Regions from separate parts of the Acinetobacter radioresistens DSM 6976 genome, predicted to be linked through region 3. Evidence: predicted binding sites of a transcription regulator. Region 3 holds the regulator's gene; each other region holds the start of a gene.
What was found. The regulator PhoB, encoded in region 3, activates phosphate uptake and scavenging genes when phosphate is short. The targets are predictions, from matches to a motif close to TGTCATNAANCTGTCATAA.
Positions count from the first base shown of each region.

Region 1 (4,207 bases), 1.4 Mb from region 3:
AAAGAGCGCCAGAAAGAGCTGAACTGTAAATAACTACTGAAAGGAAGAGCTATGGCTTACGATGACCAAAATATCTTTGCAAGAATTATTCGTGGTGAATTACCTGCAATTAAAGTTTATGAAGATGATCAGGTTCTTGCTTTTATGGATATTATGCCGCAAGCCGAAGGTCATACATTGGTCATCCCTAAAACACCGGCAGTTACATTACTTGACCTGCCAGCAGAAGCCGCTGCTTATAGTATTCAGATAGTACAGAAAATTGCAAAAGCAATAGAGAAAGCATTGAATGCCGAGGGAATTGTTTTAATGCAGCTTTCAGGCGCTGCTGCTGGACAAACTGTGCCGCACGTTCATTTTCATCTGATTCCAAGTTCAGTGCACCAGCTAGGTCGCCATGCGGCTGAAATAGGAGATCAGGAGAAAATTAAGGCTATTGCAGAGAGAATCCGTGCTGCTCTTTAAAGCCTTATTTTCAATTAAAACCTAATGGAGCTTCGGCTCCATTTTTGTTTAAATTTCAAAAGTATAAAAAATAATCTAATTCTTCTTTCCTCTTTTTATCCTTCATTAAACTGTCATTTTTCTTTCACTTCTCTGTCACACAGTTTGCAGATACTGCTTAGCAAGTTGGTGAGCTTATGTAACTTTTTGTACACAGGCAAACTATAAAAAAGAGTTAGCAAGGCAAATAGCCATTTTAAAGAATTGTTTTTGGAGAAATCTCAATGAAAAAATTGCTTCTCGCTGCTACAGTAGCAACTTTAAGCTTAAACGCAGCGCAAGCAGCGCCAACTTTGTACGGTAAAGTAAATGTCAGCGTTGACAGTTACGATAATGGCAAAGATGACAAAATTGAAGTTAACTCGAATGCTTCTCGTCTGGGGATTAAAGGCGAAGAAAAACTGACAGATCAGTTATCTGCAGTGTATCAGGCTGAATGGGAAATTGATGTAGATGGTGGCGATGATGTATTCAAGAAACGTAACATTTTTGCCGGCTTAAAATGGGCAGAAATCGGTACTTTAAGAGCCGGTATTATAGATACACCATTTAAAGATGCAGCAGGCGGTTATCGTGATGTATTTAATGATTATGCACACGCCGATATTAAAGAAATGATGTATGGTGAAGAGCGGGTTGAAAATGTGATCAGTCTTGAGACAGATCCGAAATTACTCGCCGGTGTAGTATTTGCCCTACAGGCTCAGCAAGGCGAGTCAAATACTGAAACCAACAAATATACAGACGGTGCTCGTGACAGCCTAGGAGATGGCCTTTCAACTTCACTATCTTATGCTAATAAAGATTATGGTTTTGAAGGTGTGATTGCTGGAAACTTTAAATCAATTGGCGATTTTGCTGCGGTTGGTCTTAAGGATATTCCTGCTGATGCATTCCGCCTAGGTGCCTCTTTTGACTTGGGTAAAATCGGTGTGCCAGGCCTGTATTTAGGGGCAATGTGGCAGACTGCTGAAATTTCGGATTATAATAATATCAAGCCCCGTGTAGTAACTGATGGTGTTGTTACCTATGCTGGAGATTATAGCAACGTAGAAGAAAAAGCATGGTTAATTTCTGCGACTTATAAACTTGCAAACACGCCTTGGACATTCAAGGCACAGTATCAGTCAGCAGACACTGACTATGCAGTTCTTGCAGGTGCGTCAGGTGACAGCTCAGTTGACCAGTGGGGAATTGGCGCAGATTACAAACTCAATAGCCAGGCTAAACTCTTTGCCAGTGCTGTTCAGCGTGAATGGGATAACTCCCCAGCTAAAGGTAATGCAGATGAAAGCGTATACGGTTTAGGTATGGAAATAAAATTCTAATTCTGGCAATTTAAAAAAAGGGCTATATGCCCTTTTTTAATTTAACGTTTCAGAAAACCGGAAACCATATTTAAAACATTTTGAATATCATTGTTGGCTTCCTGTTTGTTAGTCTTCTCACCTTGTGGAGTCAGCGCATCAATGATTTGTGGTAATACTGAAGAAATAGCACTGTATACATCCTGTTTAGGTGCATGTGTCTGTTCAGCAACTTTCTCGACTTCCTGATCATCAAATAAACTTTGTATATTTTGCTGCGGCGCATTTTCTTTATTGCTCTGGTTTGGGTCTACCCAGTTCTGTACCTGATTTCCAAGACCGGCATTACGCAATTTGTCTAATGCACCTTGAAGACCACCCTGCTTCTGAATCCAGGCTAGAACCAGTGGCAACACGGCGATCAATAAAGTTTTGGTACTGTTATTTCCACTGTTATGCGGTACTTCATTTTGAGTCTGGCGTGGTTGCTGTTGACGCTGGTTACCATGACCAAATTGCTCAAGTACTGAACCTAAAACGCCACCTAAACCGGATTGACGGCCCTGATTCTGGGTATTCTGATGGTTAGCCTGCGTATTCTGGCCACCGAGCTGACCTAGAACTGCTCCAAGAATTCCGCCGAGACCACTTGGCTGCTGCGTGTTCTGCTGCTGATTATTTTGTGGTTGCTGGTTTCCTAATGCCTGCTTCGCCAGCATTTCCACTATATTGGTCAAGTTGGTCATCACTTACTCCTTGAAAGTGTTATCTTCCTTAAAGCATAAGTGTACCCGACCGGGTGAAACAAAGTCTGATTTGTATATTTTTGCAAGATTTTATAAGTATATTGGCCCTTACCAGCGATATTTGTCCCAATTTTCCGGATTGGCCCAATATTTAGAGTTAAACCAGTCCGGTACGTGCTTATAGGTTAGAATATTGAATTGCCATAATGCGAAATCACTGCTGTTTTCTGTTCTCTCAACCAGTTGGATAAAACCTAAAGAGCGAAGTAACTGCTCATCCTGAAGACGGCCAACCACAATAATACGCTTCGCCATAAGATCACGTAATTTCACCAGAAGTCTAGAAATATCAGGCAGTTTTAATTCTTTGAATTCTGGACCGGTTAAAATGACCATTGCCAGATCATAACGTTCAGTAAAGGGCAGATTTAAAAACTCAGTTGCGTTAAAATAATACCATTGTATAGCCAGATGTGAATTATCTTGAACTATTTCAAGCTGCTGACCAATCGACAGTGTAGTATGGATGGGCTGTTCGGCAAATAGATCGTCTAGCATAGAAGTGATGACGTTGAGCTTGACCATAACTGCATCCTGAATTACGTGAGTGAGAATTATATGGAATTACAAGGCATTTGCCATAAAATGCATGCCGGTCTTAGCAAGCCAAGTGTAACTGATCAACAAACGTTAAAGGCAAATGTTGAGTACAAATTTACTCTGGACCGTTCAGAAATTGATCTTCCTTTTACGTTAGGGCAAGAAATTGAAATTGAATGGACTGGTAATATCTATTGCGTATCTTGCGGTGCAAAAACCAAGAAATCATTTTCACAAGGGCATTGTTTTAAATGTTTTAAAACCAAAGCATCCTGTGACATGTGTGTTTTAAAACCAGAAACCTGTCATTACCATTTAGGGACCTGCCGGGAAGACTCATTTGCCAAAGAAGTCTGTTTTCAGCCTCACATTGTATATCTGGCTAATTCAAGTGGTCTTAAAGTCGGCATTACCCGTACTGGTCATATGCCTACCCGATGGCTGGATCAGGGAGCGACTCAGGCCTTACCAATTTTTAGAGTCGGTTCACGGCGTTTGTCTGGGCATATTGAGGTAATGTTTGGTAGCCAGATTTCTGATAAAACAGACTGGCGCAAATTGCTTAAAGGCGAAGCGGAACCCGTTAACCTAATTGAAAAACGTGATCAGTTAATTGAAGAATTTGCACCTAAAATTGCCCAGATTCAGGATGAGTTCAGTCAGAATTTACACTTTAACGAGTCAATAGAGTTGCTTGATCAGGAACTACCACGTGAGTTTATTTATCCGGTTGAGCAATATCCTGAAAAGATCAAGTCACATAACCTTGATAAAACACTGAAAATTCGAGGAGTGTTACAGGGTATAAAAGGCCAATATCTTATTTTAGACACGGGTGTTATTAATATCAGAAAATATACGGGTTATGAATTAATTCTGAGAGCGTAAGTCTTTCATAAAAATAAACAGTACCATAATTTGAGTACGGTACTGTTTATTCAAGAGAGCGTCTGATCTGTTGATGGATAAAAGTTAATAAGACAGTACTTTCAGAATGGCCTCTACAGGATTTTCACTGTTACCGGCAAGTAGTCGCTTATGCATCGCAAT
Region 1 is NZ_AP019740.1:1,566,662-1,570,868, forward strand. Features, by position in the region: gene ACRAD_RS07350 (YARHG domain-containing protein) at 1-33, shown strand, start outside; gene ACRAD_RS07355 (HIT family protein) at 52-465, shown strand; gene ACRAD_RS07360 (porin) at 729-1,832, shown strand; gene ACRAD_RS07365 (YidB family protein) at 1,874-2,557, opposite strand; gene ACRAD_RS07370 (DUF6231 family protein) at 2,666-3,142, opposite strand; gene ACRAD_RS07375 (DUF2797 domain-containing protein) at 3,176-4,045, shown strand; gene lpxB (lipid-A-disaccharide synthase) at 4,130-4,207, opposite strand, start outside.
Region 1: ACRAD_RS07360 (porin) is a predicted target of PhoB. The motif match lies at 566-584, and genes of this name have one in related genera.

Region 2 (4,207 bases), 660 kb from region 3:
CAGACTTTAGCCGTGCTTCTTCGGTATCTTCATTAATAAAGGCAGTAATACCTTTCACTAACGCATACTCAAGACGTTTTTCTACCGGTTCGTTGCGCCATTCCAGATTTTCAGCTTCACGTTGGGTTCCGCCCTGACCACGATATTTCTCAGCAATACTCAGTAACTTTTCAGTGGCTTCCTGTCCGCTTTCTCCCTGATTGCGGTTCATCACTACGTCTTCAACCGCGTCTTTTAGCTCAGCCGGAATGTCATCATAAATTGCCAGCTGTCCGGCATTTACAATTCCCATGGTCAAGCCCTGCTTGATGGCGTAATAAAGAAAAACTGCATGGATTGCTTCACGTACCGGCTCATTACCGCGGAACGAGAAAGAAACGTTAGAAATACCGCCCGAGATCATGGCATTTGGCAGGTTCTGCTTGATCCACCCTGTTGCTTCAATAAAGTCCACACCATAGTTGTTGTGTTCTTCAATACCTGTCGCTACCGCAAAGACATTCGGGTCAAAAATAATATCTTCAGAAGGAAAGCCAACTTCATTGACCAGCACATCATAAGATCGTTTACAGATTTCTTTCTTGCGCTCAACCGTATCGGCCTGACCTTTTTCATCAAAAGCCATAACAATGACAGCCGCGCCATACTGACGGCATAAACGTGCTTTCTCTACAAACTCATCATAACCTTCTTTCAGCGAGATTGAGTTTACTACGGCTTTGCCTTGTACACATTTCAGTCCTGCCTCGATAATTTCCCATTTTGATGAGTCAATCATGATCGGTACACGGGAAATATCAGGCTCAGAAGCAATCAGGTTCAGGAATGTCACCATCGCATTTTGCGAATCAAGCATCCCTTCGTCCATATTGATATCGATAATCTGGGCACCGCCTTCGACCTGTTGACGGGCAACATCCAATGCTTCTGCATAATTCTCTTCACGGATCAGACGTGCAAATTTCTTTGAACCGGTTACGTTGGTTCGTTCACCTACGTTTACAAATAGTGATTCATCGTAAATATTAAATGGCTCCAGACCACTCAGTCGGCAGGCTGGTTTAATCTGGGGTATCTGGCGGGGAGCAATATCTTTTACAGCATTATAAATGGCTCGTATATGGTCCGGAGTCGTACCACAGCAGCCACCGGTAATATTGATTAAGCCACTTTCTGCAAACTCTTTCAGAAATGCAGCAGTTTCTTCCGGTGTTTCATCATAACCGCCAAAAGCATTGGGCAAACCGGCATTCGGATGGGCAGAAACAAATACATCAGCAACATCAGCCACTGTTTTAACATGTGGGCGCATGGCATCTGCACCCAAGGCACAGTTAAATCCGATTGAAAGCAGATCGCCGTGGCGCACCGAATTCCAGAAGGCTTCAGCAGTTTGTCCGGTCAGCGTACGTCCGGAAGCATCTGTGATCGTGCCGGAAATCATTAAGGGTAATTCATAACCTAATTCTTTAAAGACTTCCTTTACCGCAAAAATAGCTGCCTTACAGTTCAGGGTATCGAACACGGTTTCAATCAGAATAATATCTGCACCGCCTTCAATGAGGGCATGAGTCGCTTCTATATAGTTTTCTTTTAGGGCATCAAAAGTAATATTACGAAACGCCGGGTTATTAACATCCGGTGATATAGAACAAGTACGTGAAGTAGGGCCAAGTACACCGGCCACAAAGCGCGGTTTATCAGGGGTTGAATATTTTTCACAAGCTGCTTTGGCCAGCCGTGCAGCTTCACGATTAATTTCTGGTACCAGATCTTCCATATGGTAGTCTGACATGGAAACGCGGGTACCATTAAAACTGTTGGTCTCGATAATATCTGCACCAGCATCCAGGTAAGCTTCATGTATGTCCTGAATAATTTGTGGCTGAGTCAATACCAGCAGGTCGTTATTACCCTTCAGGTCATGGGCCCAGTCTGCAAAACGTTCACCACGATAATCTGCTTCCTCAAGCCTATGACGCTGGATCATGGTTCCCATCGCACCGTCAATAATCAGGATGCGTTTGGCAAGAAGCTCTTTTAGGGTGGCAAGCGTAGACATGAAGAGACCCCCAATGCGGATAACTGTAAAATGGGCGCTATTGTAACAGATTCAACTTATATAGTTATGCCTTTGCATGTTAAGCATTTCCTATAAGGATTGTGGCTATTCCTGATATAGCCGGCTACTTTTACCTGATTGATCCTGTATTTTTTCATGAAATTGCAATATCTTTGCAGCATAGTCATTAACTGAACATGAAACAGACAATTGGTGACTTATAGCTGTAATAATTCAATGAAAGTAATTTATTAGCCCGTAGCTTGTTCTTTTTTATTATTTTGAATATAAGTTATTGAATTTAGAAATATAAAAAATAGTAGGAATAGAATGAGGACAAAGGTATGGGTTCTAAGGATGACCTAAATAAGCTCAATTAGATGAAAATTGGCTTTATATGACACCCTTTTGTCATATAATTGTCACAATTTAAATAAAGAATAAGGGGATTTTATTATCCTCTTAAACCATCTAGATGAATTCGAATATTCCTCCCGATTCAGATCCAGTACTTCCCGTGGCATCCAGTAATGTACACGTGCCAACACCGAAGTTTTTTATGCCGGTGTTCCTGACGGTAATTGTTGCCACGCTAATTTACATTGGCTTTCAGGTAAATGCTGATCTGGCTCATGTTCCGCCGCTTGGTTTATATTCTATTATTCTGCTAGCCACTGCTTTATTAATTGCATTAGGCTTTGAATTTGTTAATGGTTTTCATGATACAGCTAATGCTGTAGCGACGGTTATCTATACCAATGCCTTGCCAGCACCTGTGGCTGTGATGTGGGCAGGCTTTTGTAATTTTCTTGGGGTAATGGTAGCAAGTGGGGCAGTCGCGTACGGTATTATTGCGCTGCTTCCGGTTGAGCTGATTATGAATGTCAGTAGCGGTGCCGGTTTTGCGATGGTATTTGCTTTACTGATTGCCGCAATCATCTGGAACCTGGGTACCTGGTTTCTTGGTATACCTGCCTCAAGTTCGCATACCCTGATCGGTTCAATCTTGGGGGTGGGTATCATGAACCATCTTCTAAATGCCGCGACTGGTGCCAGTGGTATCGATATGGATCAGGTCATCAAGGTGGGTAAGGCCTTACTGTTTTCACCACTAATTGGTTTTGCATTTGCTGCGGTCTTGTTCCTGCTGGTTAAAAAGATTTTTAAGAAACAAATGGAACTGTTTCAGCCGCCAAAAGGAAACAAGCCGCCTCCGCCACTGATCCGTGCCATCCTGATTTTTACCTGTACCGGTGTTAGCTTTGCTCATGGATCAAATGATGGGCAAAAGGGCATGGGCCTAATCATGCTGATTCTGATTGGTCTGGTACCTTTAGCTTACTCTCTGAATAAAAATCTGGATCAGGCACATTTACAGTCATTTGAACAGCTATCTACTCAAACTGCTTCTGCTATTTATGCTAATTATCAGGATATCCCGGATGAGCAGGCACGGACTGTACTGACCCGTTATATCCAGACCAAGGAAATTAGTCCTGAAGTAGTGCCAGCATTGGCAAGCCTGACTGACCATCTGGGTGAGCGTGTAGCAGCCTATGATAATTTAAGAGACATGCCTGAAGCAGTAGTCAGCGAAATTCGTAATGACATGTACCTGAGTACCACTACATTTAAGCGTCTAGATAAGGCAGAGGCCTTACCTGCGTTACCTGAAGCTCAGAATAAACTGGTAGATGAATATCGCGATAATCTGGATTCATTCCTGCAATATATTCCGACTTGGGTCAAAGTGGCGGTAGCCCTGGCACTGGGCCTTGGAACTATGGTGGGCTGGAAGCGAATTGTCGTGACAGTAGGTGAGCGTATTGGTAAGCATCATATGACTTATGGTCAGGGGATGTCTGCCGAGCTGGTAGCTATGTCTACAATTGCTGCAGCAGATGGCCTGGGTATGCCTGTATCGACTACACATGTTTTAAACAGTGCAGTTGCAGGTACCATGGTGGCCAATAAATCTGGCCTGAACTTTAATACTGTCAAAACTATTCTGTCCGCATGGGTATTTACACTGCCAGCAACCATTTGCTTATCTGGCGGTTTATATTGGCTGTTTCTCAAGTTATTTGTTTAATTAAAATAGACATTAAAAAAAGCTTTGCCTCGGCAAAGCTTTTTTTTGTATCT
Region 2 is NZ_AP019740.1:2,260,011-2,264,217, reverse strand. Features, by position in the region: gene metH (methionine synthase) at 1-2,062, opposite strand, end outside; gene ACRAD_RS10605 (inorganic phosphate transporter) at 2,538-4,154, shown strand.
Region 2: ACRAD_RS10605 (inorganic phosphate transporter) is a predicted target of PhoB. The motif match lies at 2,472-2,490, and genes of this name have one in related genera.

Region 3 (4,207 bases):
GTATTGTCAATCGCATCATCGCTCTGGGCTGGCTTATATACTGGGCCGACTTCTCGACTGGGAAATACAGGCTTATGATGGTGCATGGAGTGAATGGGGCAATCGCCTCGACAGCCCTATTATTACCGGAGAGTTGCCGTTTTGAGCCTCACATCACGTCTGAAAAAAAATATCTTTATTCGGGCCCAGCGCCTGGTTCCCCAGCATCAGCTAAGCCGGGTAGTCGGTAAAATTGCTGCCAGTGAGAACCCGCTGGTACGTGCGGCGGTCATTCAGACCTTTAAAACCCGCTATGGCGTAGATATGTCAATTGCCGAGCAGGTTAATGCTTTAAAATATAAATCTTTTAACGAGTTTTTTACCCGTGCCCTACGCGAAGGTGTGCGTATGGTAGATGCTGATCCTAAGAGTATCGTTTCACCAGCCGATGGCGCTATCTCACAGCTGGGTACGATCCATGACGGTGATATTTTTCAGGCGAAAGGACAAAGTTTTTCTGTCGAGAAACTCATCGGTGATCCACAACTGGCAGAGCCATTTAAACATGGCCAGTTTGCTACGGTCTATCTTTCTCCGCGGGATTATCATCGTGTCCATATGCCAATAACGGGTACACTAACTGAAACCCTGTATATTCCAGGTGAGCTGTTTTCAGTTAACCGGATTACTGCCGAGAATATTCCTGGCCTGTTTGCACGTAATGAGCGTATGGTCTGTCTGTTCGATACCGAACTGGGACGCATGGCGGTAGTCATGGTAGGTGCCATGATTGTGGCTGGAATTGAAACAGTGGTTACTGGAAAAGTAAAACCGTCCGGTCGTCTTGAGCTGAACCAGCATAACGTGGTACTGGAAAAGGGTGCCGAACTGGGACGTTTTTACTTGGGCTCAACTGCTGTAATTTTATTTGAACAGGATAAAATGGCTTGGGATGCGGAATTTAAGGCTAATTCTGTGGTGACTATGGGACAGAAACTGGGTCAGGCTCTTTAGAAGACCAATAATAAAAAATGCGCCTTGAGGCGCATTTTTTATAGTTCTAGTTTAAATGATATAGGCGTTCTTTAGGGAAGACAGCTTTGAAGGTCGAGCCTTCATTTTCCTTGGATTCAATTTCCAGATAGGCATTATGCTGCATGAGTACATGCTTGACGATCGCAAGGCCTAATCCGGTACCGCCGGTTTGCCGGCTGCGGGCACTATCCACCCGGTAGAAACGTTCAGTCAGTCTTGGTAGGTGCCGTGGGTCAATTCCGATGCCTGTATCCTGTACGGTAAAATAGCCATGTTCAGCATCATCATGCCAGCCGATAGTAATTGTACCGCCCTTGGGCGTATATTTAATGGCATTGGTAATCAGGTTGCTAAAGGCACTAGCCAGTTCCATATCTGAACCGATCAGGTCACAATGGCTGTCTATGTCCAGATTAAGCGTATGGCCATAATCGACATTATAGGCCTGAGCATCATCAAAAAGCTGGTTCATTAGACCGGGCATTTCCACAATCTGGTTCTTGGCAATTTTCTTGTTATTTTCAAGACGTGATAACAGCAACAAGTCATTAACCAGAGAATTCATGCGCTTGGTTTGTGCCTGCATCTGGTCAAATGCCCGTTTCCAGCGTGGATTCAAATCTTCCTGATCGGTAAAAGTCTCAATGTAGCCACTTAATACAGTGAGCGGGGTGCGTAATTCATGCGAAATATTGTCGACAAAATCTTTACGCATCTGTTCCAGGTTTTGCATGCGAGTAACATCATAAGCCACCAGCAAATGACTTTCGCCACCAAAACGGGTTAGCTTGATTTGCACATAGTGGTCTTCATGCACGGGCGACTTCATCTTGATGCCATCTGGCGCCTGATCAATATTTTGAAAATATTCAATAAAAATAGGCTGGCGTAGTATCGTGAGCAGATTACGACCACGATCTAGGGGCTGTATACCAAGCAGTTTTTCAGTAGCCGGATTAAACCATTCTATCTGGTTCAGATCATCAATCAGCATTACTGCTTCAGACAGTGCGACTAATGAAGATTGCGCCCGGTCAATCAGTCCGACCATTTCTGCCTGCACGATGCGTTCCTGACGCTGGGCCCGGTATACATTAAACAGGAGTGCTCCCCAGATACCGTTTAAATTAGGTGGAGCATCATAAGGCCGGTTAGAAATCCATTCATTTACTAAATATAAGGACCGTAGTTGAAAAGCAAAAAACACGACAAAGCCAATGAAAATACAGCTCCAGAAATAGCCGATCCCGAAACCGATCAGACTGGCAACGAGCAGTAGAAAGACCAGCAGCCGTAAGTCCTGTTTAGCAAAAGTCCACAAACTGCTGTATCGGAATTTTTTGTAGTCCCGGGCCAGCTCAGGAACCGGATATGGTTCATACATAAAGTCAGTTTAACCTAGAGCGACATCAGCACGGGTCGAGAAGCGGTAACCGGTTCCACGTACAGTCTGTACAAAGCGGTCGGCACCATAAGGCTCAAGCACCTTGCGTAAACGTCGGATATGTACATCAATGGTACGATCTTCAATATATACATTTCCGCCCCAGACCTGGTCAAGTAACTGGGCACGGGTATAAGCACGCTCTGGATGAGTCATGAAGAACGCCAGTAAGCGATACTCGGTTGGCCCCATTTCCAGAATGGAATCACCAAAGCTGACACGTTGACTGACCGGATCTAATAGCAGGCCATTTGCATCAATTGTTTTCTCACCGCTCAAGGCATTGGCACGGCGCAGTACAGCTTTAATTCGGGAAACCAGTTCACGAGTTGAGAATGGCTTGGTCATGTAATCATCTGCACCGGCATCAAGGCCTTGTACTTTATGGTCCTCTTCGCCACGGGCAGTGAGCATAATTACCGGAATTTCAGAAAGATTTTCATCGCGCTTCAGACGGCGACACAGATCAACACCACTGATGCCGCCTGGCATCATCCAGTCCAGAAGAATCAGGGCCGGGCGCTGATCAACAATCATCTGATGAGCCTGCTTGGCATCTTCAGCTTGCAGACATTGAAAACCTGCCATGTCCAGAGAGGTATGAATCATTTCACGGATCGGTAATTCATCATCTACAATTAAAATATAATCATCTTTCACAGCGCAATACCCTATTCGTTATTAACGGTGAACCGTTTTTATTTATGACAGGCTTATTACAAAGATAAATTATGACAGTATCATTGCAAAAATGGAGACAAACTCTATTTTAGCAATTATTTGTGACAAATATTACATTCAAATAGCAGCTCTGCGAAAGTATGGTATTAATAATTCAGAAATTATCACAATATTAAATTAAGAAAGATAAGCGATCAGCTCACAATTTAAAGAAAGACTATTTCTCAAATTTTTCTAATAATGCCATAAATACCACTTGGGCTGCTGCCAGTATATCTTCAAGACTCTGTTTAAAACCGCCCATAACCCAGCGAATTGCCAGCTGTGTGACATAACCGTTCAGGCCAGTCGCAATCAGTGAAACCTCATGCTGGCTACGGCTTAGATGCGGCATCATTAACATCACAAAAGCCTGAATCATTCGATCAAAACGCAGCATGGTTTCCTGAATGGTAGCCTGGTTATGCAATTCCTGAACCAGCATGGCATCCACATAAATGATACGTGCAACCCGTGGATCATCTTTTAACATGTTGAGTAAAGCCCGTAAGCCGGCTTCAATCATTTTATCAGGATTAGGCGAAGCCTGCATAATAGCCTGCATTACCCTTTGCTGTAGCTCTTCAATCAGCTGGAGAAAAATAGTCTGGAACAGCTGTTCACTTTTCTTAAAAGATTCATAAAAATAACGTTCAGTCAGTCCGGCTTCACGGCAAATATCTTTAACCGTAACTGAAAAAAAACCTTGAGTACCGTAAGCCTCAATTCCGGCTTCAATCAGCTTGGTGCGACGTGCAAGTTTACGTTCTGACAGAGATAATCCCTTGAACTGACGTTCCCTCGAACTGGCAACTGTATCTGCCTGTGGCTCCTGAGCATATTCTGACTGACTCATCTTTACCTATTATCTATAGAATTCTATGGCAGCCATTTTAACAAGTTTTTTAAACGAAGGTGCTGTCAGATACTGCCGTTTATTTTTCATGCATTTTTAACTTTAAAGAAATATTGACAATATGAATTGTCAAAATTATATTGAAAAGGAAATTTGCTATCTATCTGCCACTG
Region 3 is NZ_AP019740.1:2,922,760-2,926,966, reverse strand. Features, by position in the region: gene ACRAD_RS13800 (sulfurtransferase) at 1-145, shown strand, start outside; gene asd (archaetidylserine decarboxylase) at 142-993, shown strand; gene phoR (phosphate regulon sensor histidine kinase PhoR) at 1,040-2,398, opposite strand; gene phoB (phosphate regulon transcriptional regulator PhoB) at 2,408-3,118, opposite strand; gene ACRAD_RS13780 (TetR/AcrR family transcriptional regulator) at 3,357-4,034, opposite strand.